2 regions of the Bradyrhizobium sp. NP1 genome follow, and region 1 is predicted to be linked to the other one. Evidence: riboswitches for the same ligand, from Rfam matches in the RefSeq annotation. Region 1 holds a riboswitch; the other holds the start of a gene.

Region 1 (7,686 bases):
TCCAGTCGATATAGGTCTCGATGTCGGGGTGATCGACGTCGACCACGACCATCTTGGCGGCGCGGCGCGTGGTGCCGCCCGACTTGATCGCGCCGGCGGCGCGGTCGCCGATCTTGAGGAAGCTCATCAGGCCCGACGAGCGGCCACCGCCGGACAGGCGCTCGCCTTCGCCGCGCAGGCGCGAGAAGTTCGAGCCGGTGCCGGAGCCATATTTGAACAGGCGCGCCTCGCGCACCCAGAGGTCCATGATGCCGCCCTCGTTGACGAGGTCGTCCTCGATGCCCTGGATGAAGCAGGCGTGCGGCTGCGGATGCTCATAGGCCGACTTGGATTTCGTCAGCTTGCCGGTCTTCCAGTCGACGTAATAGTGGCCCTGGCCGGGGCCGTCGACGCCATAGGCCCAGTGCAGCCCGGTGTTGAACCATTGCGGCGAGTTCGGCGCCACCATTTGCTTCGCCAGCATGTAGCGCAGCTCGTCGAAGAAGGCCTGCGCGTCTTCTTCCGAAGAGAAATAGCCGCCCTTCCAGCCCCAATAGGTCCAGCAGCCGGCAAGGCGATCGAACACCTGCTTGGCCGAGGTCTCGCCGACATAGCGTTCCTTCTCGGGCAGCAGGCTCAGCGCCTCGGCGTCCGGCACCGCGCGCCACAGGAAGGAGGGGACCGTCTCCTCCTCGACTTTCTTCAGCCTGGCGGCGACGCCGGCTTTGCGGAAGTATTTCTGGGCCAGCACGTCGGAGGCGACCTGCGACCAGACCTCGGGGATCTCGACGTTTTCAGCGCGAAACACCACCGAGCCGTCGGGGTTGCGGATCTCCGATGTCGTCAATCTGAAATCGATGCCGGCATAGGGTGATTGGCCGGCTTTGGTGTGGCGTCGTTCGATTCGCATAGTCGTGCCCCGTCTCTTTTTTGGCCAGAACGCCTACCCGCGCCCCGGCTGTTGTTCCCTTGAGCGAAACCCTCGAACCCAAAAGGGCAGGCGCCCTCAAGCGGCTTCGAAGCCTCCGCGGTTCCAAAAGCCGGTGGTTCCGGCCCTGTTTCTCTGGACGTGAGGGCGATGCAGGCATCGCCCTTCGGTCCGGCACGCCCTGATCGCCACGCGCCCCAAGTTTCCTCGCGGGCAAATCAGGCCATGCGTTCAACGCCCCAACGCGTCACGCGACACACGAAGTCGGGCCGGTTCCGGCCCTTCCCCGAGCGGGCCGTTCGGCCCATTTTGGCGCCCCGAAAATCCCTGGATTTTGGGCAGACACGCCCTTCACCCGAGGCCTTGTCCGGCCAGCGGAGTGGTTAATCTGGAACCCTTTTGGGAGCGACCGGCGGGACCCAAACACACTCGCGCCGAACAGAGGGAAAGCTAGGACATCTCCGTTACGCCCGTCAAGAACTAGTACGAGTTTCTGAATCAAACACTAAATATGGTGGAAAGGGTGGGATAACAGGGGGCAATGCCGCGCCTGTGATGGGCTCAAGTATCAGTGAGTCCTCAGAGATTCGGAAGCGGAAAAAATTCGCGCGGCGGTGTGGATCAGAGCTTCGCCCCGCTGTTCACAGGCCAGCTTTTATTCGCCGTTTCCGCCTTGCGCCGGGGAGACTCACGTAGGCCTACGGGCATGCTGGGGGCTGCTATACCGGTGCGTGCGTGGTGCAGGCCGCCACGACCCGGCAATGTGCCCCTGATTCCACCCCGACTGCCGGCTTCATGACAGAATCATCAAAGGCACCGTCGCAGCGGGCGCGGCTTGCGCCCGCCGGCCTGATCTTCCTCGCCATCACCTCGATCGGCTGGGGCTTGAACTGGCCCGTCACCAAGTTTCTGATCGGCGAGGTGCCGCCGCTGACGCTGCGCGGCGGGACGGGCGCTGCGGGTGCCGCACTGCTTGCGCTGCTGGCACTCGTGCGCGGCGAGAGCCTGAAGGTGCCGGCCGAGGTCTGGCCGCGGCTGCTGCTGGCGGCCCTCCTCAATGTCACCGCCTGGATGGTGCTGGTGGGGCTCGCGCTGCTCTGGCTGCCGGCGAGCGAGGCCGCGCTGATCGCCTACACCATGCCGGTCTGGGCGGCGCTGATCGCCTGGCCTGTGCTGGGCGAGCGGCCGACGCTCGCGCGCACCATCGCGCTCCTGATGGCCCTCACCGGGCTTGCCGTCATCATGGGCGGCAGCGGCATCTCGGCCAACCAGGCGAAACTGCCCGGCACGATCCTGGCCCTTTGCGGGGCGATCGGCTTTGCGTTCGGCACGGTGCTTTCCAAGAAGCTGCCGATCAAGCTGTCGCCGCTTCCCGCCGCCGCCTGGCAGGTCGGGCTCGGCTGCCTGCCGGTTGCGATCATCGGGCCGATCATCGAGCACCCGCAGTGGAACGCGGTGACCCCGCTCGGCTGGGTGCTCCTGATCTATGCCGTCGTGGTGCAGTTCTGCATCTGCTTTGTGAGCTGGTTTGCGGCGCTCGCCCGGCTGCCGGCATCGGTGGCCGCGATCGGCACCATGGCGGTGCCGGTGATCGGCGTCGTGGCCTCCGCGGTCACGCTGCACGAGCCGCTGGGCGTGGTCCAGATCGCCGCGCTGGTCTTCACGCTCGCCGGCGTCGCGCTCGCGATCCGCTGAGGGCCGAGGTTCCCGCTCAATTCCGCGGCGGTGATGTGGGCTGCTTCACACGCAAGGGGTGTCTGCTACCGTAAGCTCGCGCAGCGGCGCCGAGCATTTTTGATTGAGCATGATCTTTTCGGAAAACCGCTGCACACTTTCCGGATCATGCTCTAGGATTGCAGTATAAACCCGTTGCAACCGGCGGAGACCGGCGATGGCGGAAGCAGCTTCCCGGTGGTCGAATTTCATGTCGCGCTTCGTCGCGATGCTCGGCTGGATCGCGCAATTTGCCACGATCAGCAACCTGCTGGCGCTGACCTGGATCGCGGTTGCCGCCGTGATCTGCGGGCTGATCGTGCGGGATCTTGCCCGCGACGTCGTCACCATCGAGCCGATCTCGGTGCCTGCCGCGCTGGCGGAGGCCGGCTACACGCCGGAAGTGGCGAGCCACCGCCTGCGCGACGCGATCAACGGCTATGGCAGCGTCAACAACAGCATCGCGCTCTCCGACAAGGCGAACTTCAACTCCAACCTCGACCTCAACATCTATGCGCGCGACGAGATGCCCGATTTCGTCGTGCCGACCATCGGGCTGTCGCTCAACGCCATCGTGTCCTCGATCCGCAGCGTGCTGCATTACCGCAATGGCGCTGCGATCTCGGGCGAGCTGGTTTTCCGTGAAAAATACGCACTGCGCGTGCGGGTCGACGGCAGGCAGGTGTTCTCCAGCGGATTCGAGTCCGACAATCCGGACGAACTGATGATGAAGGCCGCGCCCGCCATCATGGAAACGATCAAGCCCTCCGTGAACGCGGTCGTGCTGTTCCGCGATCACCGGCAGCAGAGCCTGATGAGGGCCGACGACATCATCGCCCGCTTCGAGGAAAACGACGTCAACGTGCAATGGGCCTACATGCTCAAGGGCAACGACCTGCTCGATCGCGGCGAGTTCGCGCAGGCCGAAGGCATGTACCGCAAGGCGATCAGCCTGAACTGGAGCAATCCGCAGCCGCACAACCAGCTGGGCCTCGCCTTGCAGCGCCAGGGCCGGTTCGACGACGCCATGGTGCAGTTCCGCCGCGTGCTGGGCATCAATCCGCGCTCGGCCACCGCCTACAACAATATCGGCGTCGCGCTCGCCGAGAAGGCGGGCCCCCACGGCAACCTTGACGGCGCCGTCGACGCCTATCGCCAGGCCATCGCGGTCGATCCGCGCTATCCGCTGCCCTACAACAATCTTGGCATTGCGCTGGCGCGCCGCAACGAGGTTGTCGCCGCGATCGCCGAATACCACAAGGCGCTGCTGCTCGATCCGAAATATGTCCACGCCCACTGGAATCTCGCCGCGGCGCTACGCAGGCAGCGCGATCTCGACGGCGCGCTGGCCGAATACCGCGCCGCGCTCGAAAGCACCAAGGACAAGAGGCAGGTCGCGACGCTGCATGTCAGCGTCGGCGACGTGCTCAAGGACAAGGCCGGTGCCGGCGGCGACGTCAATCCGGCGATCGCGGAATACCGCGAGGCGATCTCGATCGATCCCACCTATAGCTGGGCGCACAACAATCTCGGCCTGGTCTTTCGCGACGAGGGCAAGCTCGACGAGGCCATCGCCGAGTTTCGCGCCGCGACGCTGGCCGACGCCAAGAACGAGGTCGCCGGCGAAAACCTCGTGCATGCCGAGCAGGCGAAGGCGGCAGCGGCGCCGAAGGAAGCCAGCGCATCCAAGGAGTAGCGGGCGACGGGACATTTCGCCACAGCACCAGGTGCTGCGCACAAGCGCGACTGTCGCGCTGCTTGACAGTGAGCGCTTCGCAAACCTAGGGTGATCCTCGACGGTTCTCGTTTTTTCGAGATGAAAAGGGAATGCGGTGCGGGAATTTTCCCAACGCCGCAGCTGCCCCCGCAACTGTAAGCGGCGAGCCTCGTGTCATTGGCCACTGGATCCCCTTGGATCTGGGAAGGCGACCACGAGGCGGTGACCCGCGAGCCAGGAGACCTGCCGTCAGTCGTGGTCACGGGCGAGACGCATCGGACGGGGTGAGCCGAAGCGAAACTCTTCAGCTTGAGAGACCTTCGGGCGCTCTCGTGGAGGGTTTGTCGCGGTGACGTGTCACGTTGCCGTGGGGTCCGTTCGGTTTTGCCATTGAAAGAGCTGCCGTAGGCCGTGCCGGCGTCGTGCGCGGTGATGCGCGCGCCCATAGGGGCGTGCGTGTTCACCGTCATTCGCGCGATGGGGGTTGTTTTGTTGCGAATTCATTCAAGTTGTGTGGGTGGAGATTTTTCACGGGTTGGGACCGCGGTTGCGGTCGCACTGATCGGCGCGATCGCGGCGGGCGGGTCGGCCGAAGCTCAGCAGGCCCGGCCCGATCCGACGCTGCCGCCTGTTGTCGTGCAGCCGGGGCAGGCCACGCCGCGTTCCGCGGCCGATCCCGGCGCAAGGCCGCGCAATGCGGCGCGGCGGACGGCGAGGGCGGCACGCTCGCACGCCAATCCCGCGCCGATCGCGCCAGCCGAAAATGCCGCGAGCCTGCCACGTGACGGCATTGAAGGTTATTTCGCGCAAACCACCACGGCCGGCGCCAAGGTCGCAACACCCATTCTCCAGCTGCCGCGCTCGGTCTCGACGGTGACGCAACAGGAGATCGCCGACCGCGACGCCCAGAGCGTGCGCGAGGCGCTGCAATATACCGCGGGCGTCAGCAGCTATTTCCGCGAGGGCCAGTTCACGCGCGACTTCGTGTCGATCCGGGGATTTCAGGCGCTGCAATTCCTCGACGGGCTCAGGCTCAACGTCAACAATTACGGGCTGGAGCCTTATGGGTTCGAGCGCATCGACGTGCTGAAGGGACCGGCGGCGACGCTGTACGGGCAGGGCAGTCCCGGCGGCCTCTGGGACATCACCAGCAAGCGGCCCACCGACCAGGCGTTCGGCGAGGCGCTGCTACGGTTCGGCCTGCGCAACACGATGGAAGGCGCGTTCGACGTCGGCGGTCCGGTCACGTCGGATCGTTCGCTGCTCTATCGCGTGGTCGGCGTCGGCAGGTTCGGCGACGGCGAAATCGATTTCACCCGGAACGAGCGCGCCTATTTCGCGCCGTCCTTCACCTGGCGCAACGAGGACACCAGCCTGACGATCCTCGCGGCCTATCAGTACGATCCCCACGTCACCGTGCTGCAGCCGCTGCCCTATCAGGGGGCAGTCGTGCCGGGCCCGACCGGTCAGTTCATCTCGCGCAATCTCTTCCTCGGCGAGCCCGGCTTTCACGACACATCCGTGCAGCAGGCCCGCATCGGCTACGAGTTCAAGCACCAGATGAACGAGGTCTTCTCGTTCCAGCAGAACTTCTATTACCAGAATATCGACATCAATTTGAACGAGGTGCAGAGCAGGGCGTCGGCAAGCACCACGACCACTGCGCGGATGGCCGCCAACCAGACCTTCCAGATCGACATGTATCAGATCGACAACCGTCTCAAGGCGGATTTCGATAACGGGATGTTGCGCCATCACGTGCTGTTCGGCGTCGATTATTCGGCCGTGCCCAACTACCAGGGGACGGGCACGGCGGCCGCCACCAACTTCAATTTCTATAGCCCGGCCTACGGAACGCCGGTGCCGACCCCGATCATCACCACGAACCGCTACCAGGATCAGCGCCAGTTCGGCACTTACATCCAGGACCGCACCGAGATCGGCCGCCTGTCGGTCCTCGCCGGTGTGCGTTATGACAACCTTGAGCAGGACCAGAAGACGCGCACGCTCAACACGACGACCGGCGTGCTCTCCAACCCGCCATGGACGCTGCAGCCCGATCATGGCCTCACCTACAACGGCGGCCTGATCTACAATTTCAGCAACGGCGTTGCGCCCTATGCGAGCTATTCGCAGACCTTTACGCCGACCTCTGGAACGGACTTTTTCGGTCGTGCCTTCATTCCCGTAACCGGCGACCAGAAGGAGGTCGGTATCAAGTACATGCCGCCCGGCCTCGACCTGCTGCTGACCGCGGCCGTTTTCGACATCACGCAGTACGACGTGCTGACGAACGACCTCTCGCATCCCGGCTTTGCGGTGCAGACGAGCTCCGTACGGAGCCAGGGCGGCGAGGTCGAGCTGAAGACGACGCGGCTCTATGGCTTCAACGTCAGCGCGGCCTATACCTATCTCGATGCGAAGGTAATCGCGACCAACACCATCGGCGGCGTGGGCAAGCATCCGGTCGGCATTCCCATGAACCAGGCGTCGCTGTGGACCACCTACCGCTTCGCCGAAGGCGTTATGCGCGGGGTGACGCTGGGCGGCGGCGTGCGCTTCGTCGGCGATCAGGCGGTCGATGCGCTCAACACCCTGCCTGTGCCGTCGTTCACCCTGTACGACCTCACGGCGCGCTACGAGCTGGGCGCGCTGTCGCCGACGCTGGCGAAATGGGATGTGGCGCTGAACGTCAAGAACCTCATGGATACCCGCTACGTCGGCTCCTGCGACGATCAGTTCAACTGCTACTACGGTCCCGGCCGCAACATCATCGGGACGCTGCGGGCCCGCTGGTGATGTTGGCAGGGTGAGGAACGCGTGACGCCGGACGAGGTTTGCGACGCGATCGACCGGCTTGCCGTCGGCGGCTATGCCGCGTTCGGCGGCCGCCTCGTCGGGCAGCGGGATCAGCGCCGGTCCGTCGGGGCGGACGAGCTTCTGGATACCGCGATGCGCAAGGCGATCGAGGATCGCTTTGCACGCCGGTTTGACGCCTTCGATCCGCGCGCCGTCCACTCGATCTGGATGAAATGGTATCTCAACGCCTTCATCCCGCCGGTGCTGCTCGCCGATATCCTGCTCGGACAGTCCGTCGGCGTGGATCTCGCGGCAACGCGCTTCATCCTCGCCGAGGACGGGCGCATCGACGCGATAAGGATCAGCGAGACGACGGACACATGGGGCCTCGCCGATCCCTTCCGTCGCCTCAAGCCGCTCGTCTTCGACCATTTCGCGCCGTTGATCGAGATGTGGTGCGCGCGGACCGACGTCACCCGCCGCGTGTTCTGGAGCAATGTCGGCAACACCTTCGAAGCGATGCTGCGCCGGATCGAGGCGGTGTCGGGAC
Region 2 (7,686 bases), 1.6 Mb from region 1:
TCAGCGCCGCATGGTCGAGCTGCCCAAACGCCGCGCCGACAATCGCGCCAGCCTCGCAAAGTGCCGGACCGGGCAATGGCGCCACGCCGGCAGGCTTGATCGCGCCGGCAAGGCCTCCCGGCAACTTCGCGCCACTGCCGAGATGGGCCGCCATCCGCCCTCGCCCGCCTGCGGCGCCGCCGTCCGCGGCGAACCACTCCGCCAGTTTCAGCGCACCCTCGACCGCCTCCTGCCGCGCCACCGGCAACCCAAGCGGCGCGCCGTCGGCGCGCACGATCAGCCCGCCCGTCGCGGCGCGTTCGATGCGGATGTCGGCGGAGCTACCCGCCAGCAGGCGTTGCGCCCCGCAATCGACCGCGAAGCCGAATTTGGCCGGCAGGTCAAATGATGCTGCTGTCAGCGCCTGCTCAAGCTCGCAAGCGAGCGGATAGATGCCGTCGCCTGCGCGCCAGAACGGCGTCACCAGCACGTTGCGTCGCGCTTCCGACTCCGGATCCGGATCAAGCAAGCCAAGCTCGGCCAGTCCCTCGATCAACGCTGGATGGCTTTGCTCGCTCACGCCCCTGACCTGCAAATTGGCCCGGATCGTGACATCGATCAGCCCGTTGCCGTGACGCGCGGCCAGCTCGGCAAGCCCTGCGGCCTGTCGCGGATCGAGCCTGCCGCCACGCGGCCGGATGCGCACCAGCAGGCCATCGCCCGATTGCATCGGCCGCCACGCGCCGGGACACCAGCCCTTGACCAAAGCGGCCGTCATGAGGCCTCCTTCAGCGCGACTGCGATCGAGTTGCGCCGCGTCGTCCAGAGTTGTGCCTCGCAAAGCCGTTGGAAGCAGCTTTCCAGCGCGGCGAGTGCCGCCGGATTCTCGCGCTGCATGAAAGCGCGGACGTCGTCATGGCCGAGCGTCGCGTCGAAATAAAGATCAAAGAGATGCGCCGGCACCGCACCGGCGAGATGCGCGAAGGCCGCCATGTGCTCGAGCGTTGCCGTGATTTCGGCAGCGCCACGAAAGCCGTGCCGCATCATCCCGGCGATCCAGGCGGGGTTGGCGGCGCGCGACCGCACGACGCGCGCGATTTCTTCGGTCAGCGACCGCGCCTGCGGCGCATCCGCGCGCGTGGCATCGACGTGATAGAGCGATAGCGCACCCGCGCCGAGTTTCCGCGCCGCCGCCGCGATCCCCGCTTCATGCGCGGCATAATCGGCGGCCAGCAGCAAATCCGTCTCTGGCAGGTCCTGCACATGAATGAAAGCATCGGCCGCAGTAAGCCGTGCCTCGATGCCGGCGCGGTCGGGCGCGATCCCGCCGTCGGCCGTGAGCGCCCAGGACGAAGCCGCAAGCCAGGCCTCGCCGGCCGCCTCGCGCGATTCCGGAGTGAACACATCGAGCATGCCGGCCATGCCAACGCCATAGTGACCAGGCTCGGGACCGAATACGCGCGCGATGCGGCAGGAATAGGGATTGTCCCCGCCTTCCCAGTCGCGCTCGGACAGCGCTTCGGCGGCCGCCTCGAAGAGTTGGGCAAGGCCGATGAAGACATCGCGGAACAGGCCGGAGACGCGCAACGTCACGTCGATGCGGGGCCGTCCGAGCTCGGCGAGCGGAATGATCTCGAACCCGGTCGAGCGGCCGGACGCCTCGTCCCAGCGTGGGGTGACGCCGGCGAGCTGCAAGGCCATCGCAAAATCCTCGCCGGCGGTGCGCATCGTCGCGGAGCCCCAGAGATCGACGACAAGGCCCTTCGGCCAGTCGCCATGATCCTGCAGATGGCGGCGCAGCAGTTCCTCGGCGAGCTTGATGCCCTGCCCGTGCGCCGAGCGCGTCGGCACTGCGCGCGGATCGACCGCGAAGAGATTGCGTCCGGTCGGCAGCACGTCGCGCCGCCCACGATGCGGCGAGCCGGCGGGGCCCGGCGCCACGCGCCTGCCAGCCAGCGCCGCAAGCAGCGCATCCCGCTCCGCCTCACCGCACTCGCCGCGACCGAAAATATGTAGGCCGTCGCCGAACTGGCTTTCCTTGAGATCGCAGACGAAGCGGTCGATGCGCGGGATGGCTTCGGCGGGCGCCGCCGCGGCGGCAAGGCCAAGATCATGGTCGAGACCCGCGGCGCGCGCTTCATCACGGATCGCGTCGATCAAGCGCGTGCGCCGCGCCGGGTCGAGACCATCAGCCGTGGAATATTCATCGAGCAGCCGCTCGAGCCGGTGCAGGCCCTCCGGCAGCACTGCCTTGACCAGCGGCGGCGGCAGGTGGCCGATCGTGACCGCGCCGATGCGCCGCTTGGCCTGCGCCGCCTCGCCGGGATCGTTGACGATGAAGGGATAGATCACCGGCAGATCGCCGATCAGCGCGTCCGGCCAGCATGAGGCCGACAGCGCCACCGACTTACCCGGCAGCCATTCGAGCGTGCCATGCGCGCCCATATGGACGACGGCATCAACACCCTGCTGCCGGAGCCACAGATAGAACGCGACATAGGCGTGGCGCGGCGTGCGCGACAGATCATGATACTCAGCGGTGCGATCGCCGATCGCGCCGCGTTCCGGTTGCAGCGCGATGATGATCCGGCCGCTGCGGATCGCGGCGAAATGAAACTGGCCGCCGCGGCAGTCAGGATCATCCCCGGGCGCGCCCCAAGCGGCGGCAAGTTCGTCCTGCAGCGATTGCGGCAGCGTCGCCAGCGCCGACTGATAGTCGGCAAGACGCCACGTCAGCGTCTCCTTCTGCAAGGCTTCATCCAACTGCGCGCGCAGCCCGACATCGAAACCGGCGGCGTCGAGATCGGAGATCAGGGCTTCGACGGAAGCCAGCGCGTCGAGCCCGACCGCGTGCGCGATCTGATGCGGCCGTCCCGGATAGGTCGACAGCACGATCGCGACGGTCTTGTCGCACGCGGGCTTGTCCGCCAACCGATGCCACGTCGCGATCCGTTCGACGGCGGCCTGGACACGTTCCTCGTCAGGCTGATGCGCCAGCCGGGCGAATTGCAGGTCCGCGTCACGCGCTTCGGCCGATTTGAAGCTGACGACACCGGCGAGCAGCCGCCCATCGACTTCAGGCAACACCACATGCATAGCGAGGTCGGCCGGCGAGAGCCCGCGCAGAGACTCTTCCCAATCCGTGCGCCGGGCCGTCGACAGCGCCACCTGGAACACCGGACAGGCGGTGAAGTCGAAGGGCGTCGTCCCATCGTCGCCGGTCGCTGAAAATGCCGTGGCATTGACAATCAGTGCAGGCGGACGATGTGCGAGATGGTCCTCAAGCCATGCCGGGACGCCGGGCGCCTTGAGTGACGGCACGAAGGCGCCATGGCTGGCAAAGCCCCTTTGCCGCAAGGCCCTGATCAGCGCGTCGACCGGACCGGTGTCGGCGGCGGCGAGATACGACCTGTAGAAGGTGACGAGCGCGAACGGGCGTTCGCCGCAATCGGGTAATGCGGCGAGCACGCCCCGCTGCGGATCGTAGAAACCCGTTTGGGGAATATCGATTTCGCCGATCACCGGTCCCGCATAAAGGCCCGCCGCCAGCGCGAGCTGCGCGATCGCGGCCTGCGCGGCCGTGGCACCGCCCTTGTCGCACAGCGCTTTCAGCCGGCGCAGCGTCGAGACCGGAAGCGTCGAGAGTGCGTCGAGGCGAAAATCGTCGCGGCCGTCGGCAGGGAGCACGGCCAGCGCGATGTTGCGTTGTTTCGCGAGCTCATGCAGCGCGGCCAGACCATACTGCCAGTAGGACTCGCCGCCGATCAGGCGCACCAGCACGCCGCGCGCATGCGACAACGTCCGCTCGATATAGGTGTCGACCGACAGCGGATGGCGGAGGTCCGCGAGGTTGGCGAGCCGCAGCGAGGGCAGACTGGCTCGGCCGCGCCGCCAGCCGGCGGCAAAGACGGCGAGATCGCTGTCGGAAAACGAGAGCGCCACGAGCTCGGCCGGGTCCTGGCCGAGATCCCTTGGCGTCGCGGTCTCCTCAAGCCCGCGGCTCTCGCGAAAGACGACATGCATCAGGTGGCAAATCCCGCAATCGCAAATCCAGACGTCTCGAGCGCCCTCCTGATTTCCGGCGCATCGATATCGGCACGCTCGCCGATCAGAACCAGCCTTGAGCGCCGCGACCGCGCGCCCCAGGGCTTGTCGAACTGATGCCGCACGCGCTCGCCGACCGCCTGCACCAGCAGCCGCATCGGCTTGCCCGCGATAGCGATATAGCCTTTGGCGCGCAGCACGTTCTGCTCGCGCGCCAGGCGCTGAATGGCACCGACCAACGCATCGACATCGCCGACCTCGCCAAGCTCGACGACCACGGAATTGAAATCGTCGTGCTCATGCTCCTCCTCGCCGTCGTGATGCGAGGGGCGTGCGGCGAGATCATCCTCCGCCGCGGCTTCAAGGCCGAGGATCACCCGCGTGTCGATCGCGCCGTCGACGATGGGCAGCATCGGAACCGCGCGCGGCATCTCCGCTGAGATCGCCGCTCTCGCCGCTTCGAGCCCGGCTTCGTCCGTCAGATCGGTCTTGGTGAGCAGCACGATATCAGCGCATGCGATCTGATCCTCGAACACTTCGGACAGCGGCGTCTCGTGATCGAGATTGTCGTCGGCCGCGCGCTGCGCTTCGACCGCATCGGGATCGGGCGCAAAGCGTCCCGCCGCCACGGCCTCCGCGTCGGCCAGCGCGATCACGCCGTCGACCGTGATGCGTGAGCGGATGTCCGGCCAGTCGAACGCCTTCAACAACGGCTTGGGCAGCGCAAGGCCCGAGGTCTCGATCAGGATGTGATCGGGCTTCACGCGGCGCGAGAGGAGCTGCTCGATCGCCGGAATGAAATCGTCGGCCACCGTGCAGCAGATGCAGCCATTGGCGAGCTCGATGATGTTCTCGGCCGGGCAATCGGCATCGGCGCAGGATTTCAGAATCTCGCCGTCGACGCCGACGCTGCCGAACTCGTTGACGAGCACCGCGAGCTTGCGGCCGTTGGCATTGGCGATCAGATGACGGATCAGCGTGGTCTTGCCCGACCCGAGAAAGCCGGTGATGACGGTCACTGGAACCTTGGCAAGGGAATTCACTCGGCGGCCTCCGGCAGGGCAGGTATGGGCGGGATGCGGGCAAGCGATTGCTTGCGGAAGATTTCGGGGCGCGTGCGCCAGGGCACGATGCCGTCGGGCGCGGCCGCATAGGCCGCCGCACCCGCGACGACGTCAGGCGCGTTGACGGCAGACAAGCGGCCATAGACATAGGACCAGCGGCCCGGCGCGCTGAGCGCGACCGAGCAGCCCTGGCTGCAGGCGGACAGGCATTCGACCGGCACCAGGTGAACGCCGGATGGCACGCCGGCCTCGACAATGGCGTCGCGCAGGCGCGCGCCCGGCGTGGGCTGTCCTTCGGGAATCGTTTCGCCGGCGCGGCAAGTGATGCAGACGTGAAGCGTGACGGTCATCGCCCTTCCTTTGACAACAGGCGGAGGCGATGAGGCACGCGGACCCAAAGGAATCCGCTTCCCCGTCGCGGAACACCCCGTCCGCCGGTCTCGATCGTTGCGCTGGCAGGTCTCCCGGCTTGCGGAGCAGGGTTTCCCCTTCGACACCCGCCTTCCCGACCCCATGGGGTCAGTGGCTTCAAGGGCATCTCTCCGGTCACGGTCGCGGGGGCGGCTGCTTTTCGGGCTTGAGATTGAAGGACTCAACCCCTATCGCATTCCCTCTTCGCCTGTCGTAGGACAGGAACCAACGTCGGCCCACCATTTGCCCTGGGCCGGAACTTGTCAAGCCAAAGGAGCGTCAATGGTCTCCGAATCGGATACCGCCGGGAACGAAGGAACGCTCGTCTCCGACACGTCGCTCGACGCGCATCACGCCGAACGGATGGCGAAGAAAAAGGCCGCCCGCGACCGCATGATGGCGACCAAGAGCGGCGAAAAGGGACTGATCATCGTTCACACCGGCGCGGGAAAGGGAAAATCCTCCTCAGCCTTCGGCATGATCCTGCGCTGCGTGGCGCACGGCTTCCCGTGCGCGGTCGTGCAGTTCATCAAGGGAGCATGGGATACCGGCGAGCGGCGCCTCTTGACCGGACATTTCGCCGACCTGTGTCAGTTCCACGCCATGGGCGAAGGTTTTACCTGGGAAACGCAGGACCGCGCCCGCGACATCGCGGCCGCCCGAGCCGGTTGGGAAAAGGCCAAGCAATTGATCGCCGATCCCACCTTGCGCATGGTCGTGCTCGACGAGATCAACATTGCGCTCCGCTACGATTACCTCGATGTCAGCGAAGTGGTTGAATTCCTGAAGAACGAAAAGCCGGCGATGACGCATGTCGTCCTCACCGGCCGCAACGCCAAGCAGGAACTGATCGACGCGGCCGATCTCGTCACCGAGATGACGCTGGTGAAGCATCCGTTCCGCTCCGGCATCAAGGCGCAGCCCGGCGTCGAATTCTGAACAGGAAGGCGACGCTCGCGATGGCGCGCGCATTGATGATCCAGGGCGCAGGCTCCGATGTCGGCAAGTCGCTGGTCGTCGCCGGCCTTGCCCGCGCCGCGACGCGCCGGGGCAAAAGCGTGCTTCCGTTCAAGCCGCAGAACATGTCGAACAACGCGGCGGTCACGGTCGACGGCGGCGAGATCGGGCGCGCCCAGGCGCTGCAGGCGCTCGCCGCAGGCGCCGAGCCGCACACCGACATGAATCCGGTGCTGCTGAAGCCCGAAACCGATGTCGGCTCGCAGGTCATCGTGCAGGGACGCCGCGTCGCGACACTGCGCGCGCGCGACTATGCGGCCATGAAGCCGTCGCTGATGGCGCCTGTCCTGGAAAGCTTCCAGCGCCTGAAGGATCGCGCCGACCTGGTGCTCGTCGAAGGCGCCGGCAGCGCCGCGGAAATCAACCTGCGCAAGGCCGATATCGCCAATATGGGCTTTGCGCGCAAGGCGGATGTGCCTGTCATCCTGGTCGGCGACATCGATCGCGGCGGCGTCATCGCGCAGCTCGTCGGCATCAAGGCTGTGATCGACCCCGATGACGCCGCGATGATCGAAGGCTTCATCATCAACAAGTTCCGCGGCGATCCGGCGCTGTTCGACGACGGCTATCGGGCGATCGAAGCGCGCACCGGCTGGCGCGGATTTGGCGTGCTGCCGTATTTCGCCCGTGCCGCCGAGCTGCCGGCCGAGGACGCGCTGGGGCTGTCAGGCGCGACCAAGCCCGGCAAATGCAGGATTGCTTTTCTGGCGCTGTCGCGGATCGCGAATTTCGACGACCTCGATCCGCTCAAGCTCGAACCCGAGGTCGACCTCGTGATGGTGCGGCCGGGCGAAGCGATCCCGGGTGATGCGAAACTGGTCATCCTGCCGGGCACGAAGTCGACGCGCGGCGATCTCGCCTTCCTGCGCAAACAAGGCTGGGACATCGATCTCATTGCCCATCATCGCCGCGGCGGCCATGTGCTCGGCCTGTGCGGCGGCTACCAGATGCTGGGACACAGCGTCGCCGATCCCGAAGGGATCGAAGGGCCGGCGGGCGAAACGCAAGGCCTCGGCCTGCTCGATGTGACGACTGTCATGACGCCGCAGAAGACGCTGACCCGTGTTGCGGCCGTTCACGCCCCGACCCGGCTGCCAATCGAAGCCTATGAAATCCATATCGGACGCACCGACGGGGCGGATCGCGCCCGGCCCTTTGCCATTCTCGACGG

The links. Region 1 has a riboswitch for cobalamin ahead of QOU61_RS20410 (TonB-dependent siderophore receptor). Riboswitches for the same ligand answer to the same signal wherever they lie in the genome.
Region 2: another riboswitch for cobalamin. It lies ahead of QOU61_RS28380 (DUF1636 family protein); the one in region 1 lies ahead of QOU61_RS20410 (TonB-dependent siderophore receptor).

Annotation. Positions count from the first base shown of each region.
Region 1 is NZ_CP127385.1:4,240,087-4,247,772, reverse strand. Features, by position in the region: gene QOU61_RS20430 (vitamin B12-dependent ribonucleotide reductase) at 1-889, opposite strand, end outside; gene QOU61_RS20425 (DMT family transporter) at 1,703-2,602, shown strand; gene QOU61_RS20420 (hypothetical protein) at 2,648-2,833, opposite strand; gene QOU61_RS20415 (tetratricopeptide repeat protein) at 2,832-4,316, shown strand; cobalamin riboswitch at 4,401-4,602, shown strand; gene QOU61_RS20410 (TonB-dependent siderophore receptor) at 4,851-7,136, shown strand; gene fhuF (siderophore-iron reductase FhuF) at 7,158-7,686, shown strand, end outside.
Region 2 is NZ_CP127385.1:5,831,098-5,838,783, forward strand. Features, by position in the region: gene cobG (precorrin-3B synthase) at 1-757, opposite strand, end outside; gene cobN (cobaltochelatase subunit CobN) at 754-4,002, opposite strand; gene cobW (cobalamin biosynthesis protein CobW) at 4,002-5,066, opposite strand; gene QOU61_RS28380 (DUF1636 family protein) at 5,063-5,437, opposite strand; cobalamin riboswitch at 5,525-5,743, opposite strand; gene cobO (cob(I)yrinic acid a,c-diamide adenosyltransferase) at 5,781-6,437, shown strand; gene QOU61_RS28390 (cobyric acid synthase) at 6,458-7,686, shown strand, end outside.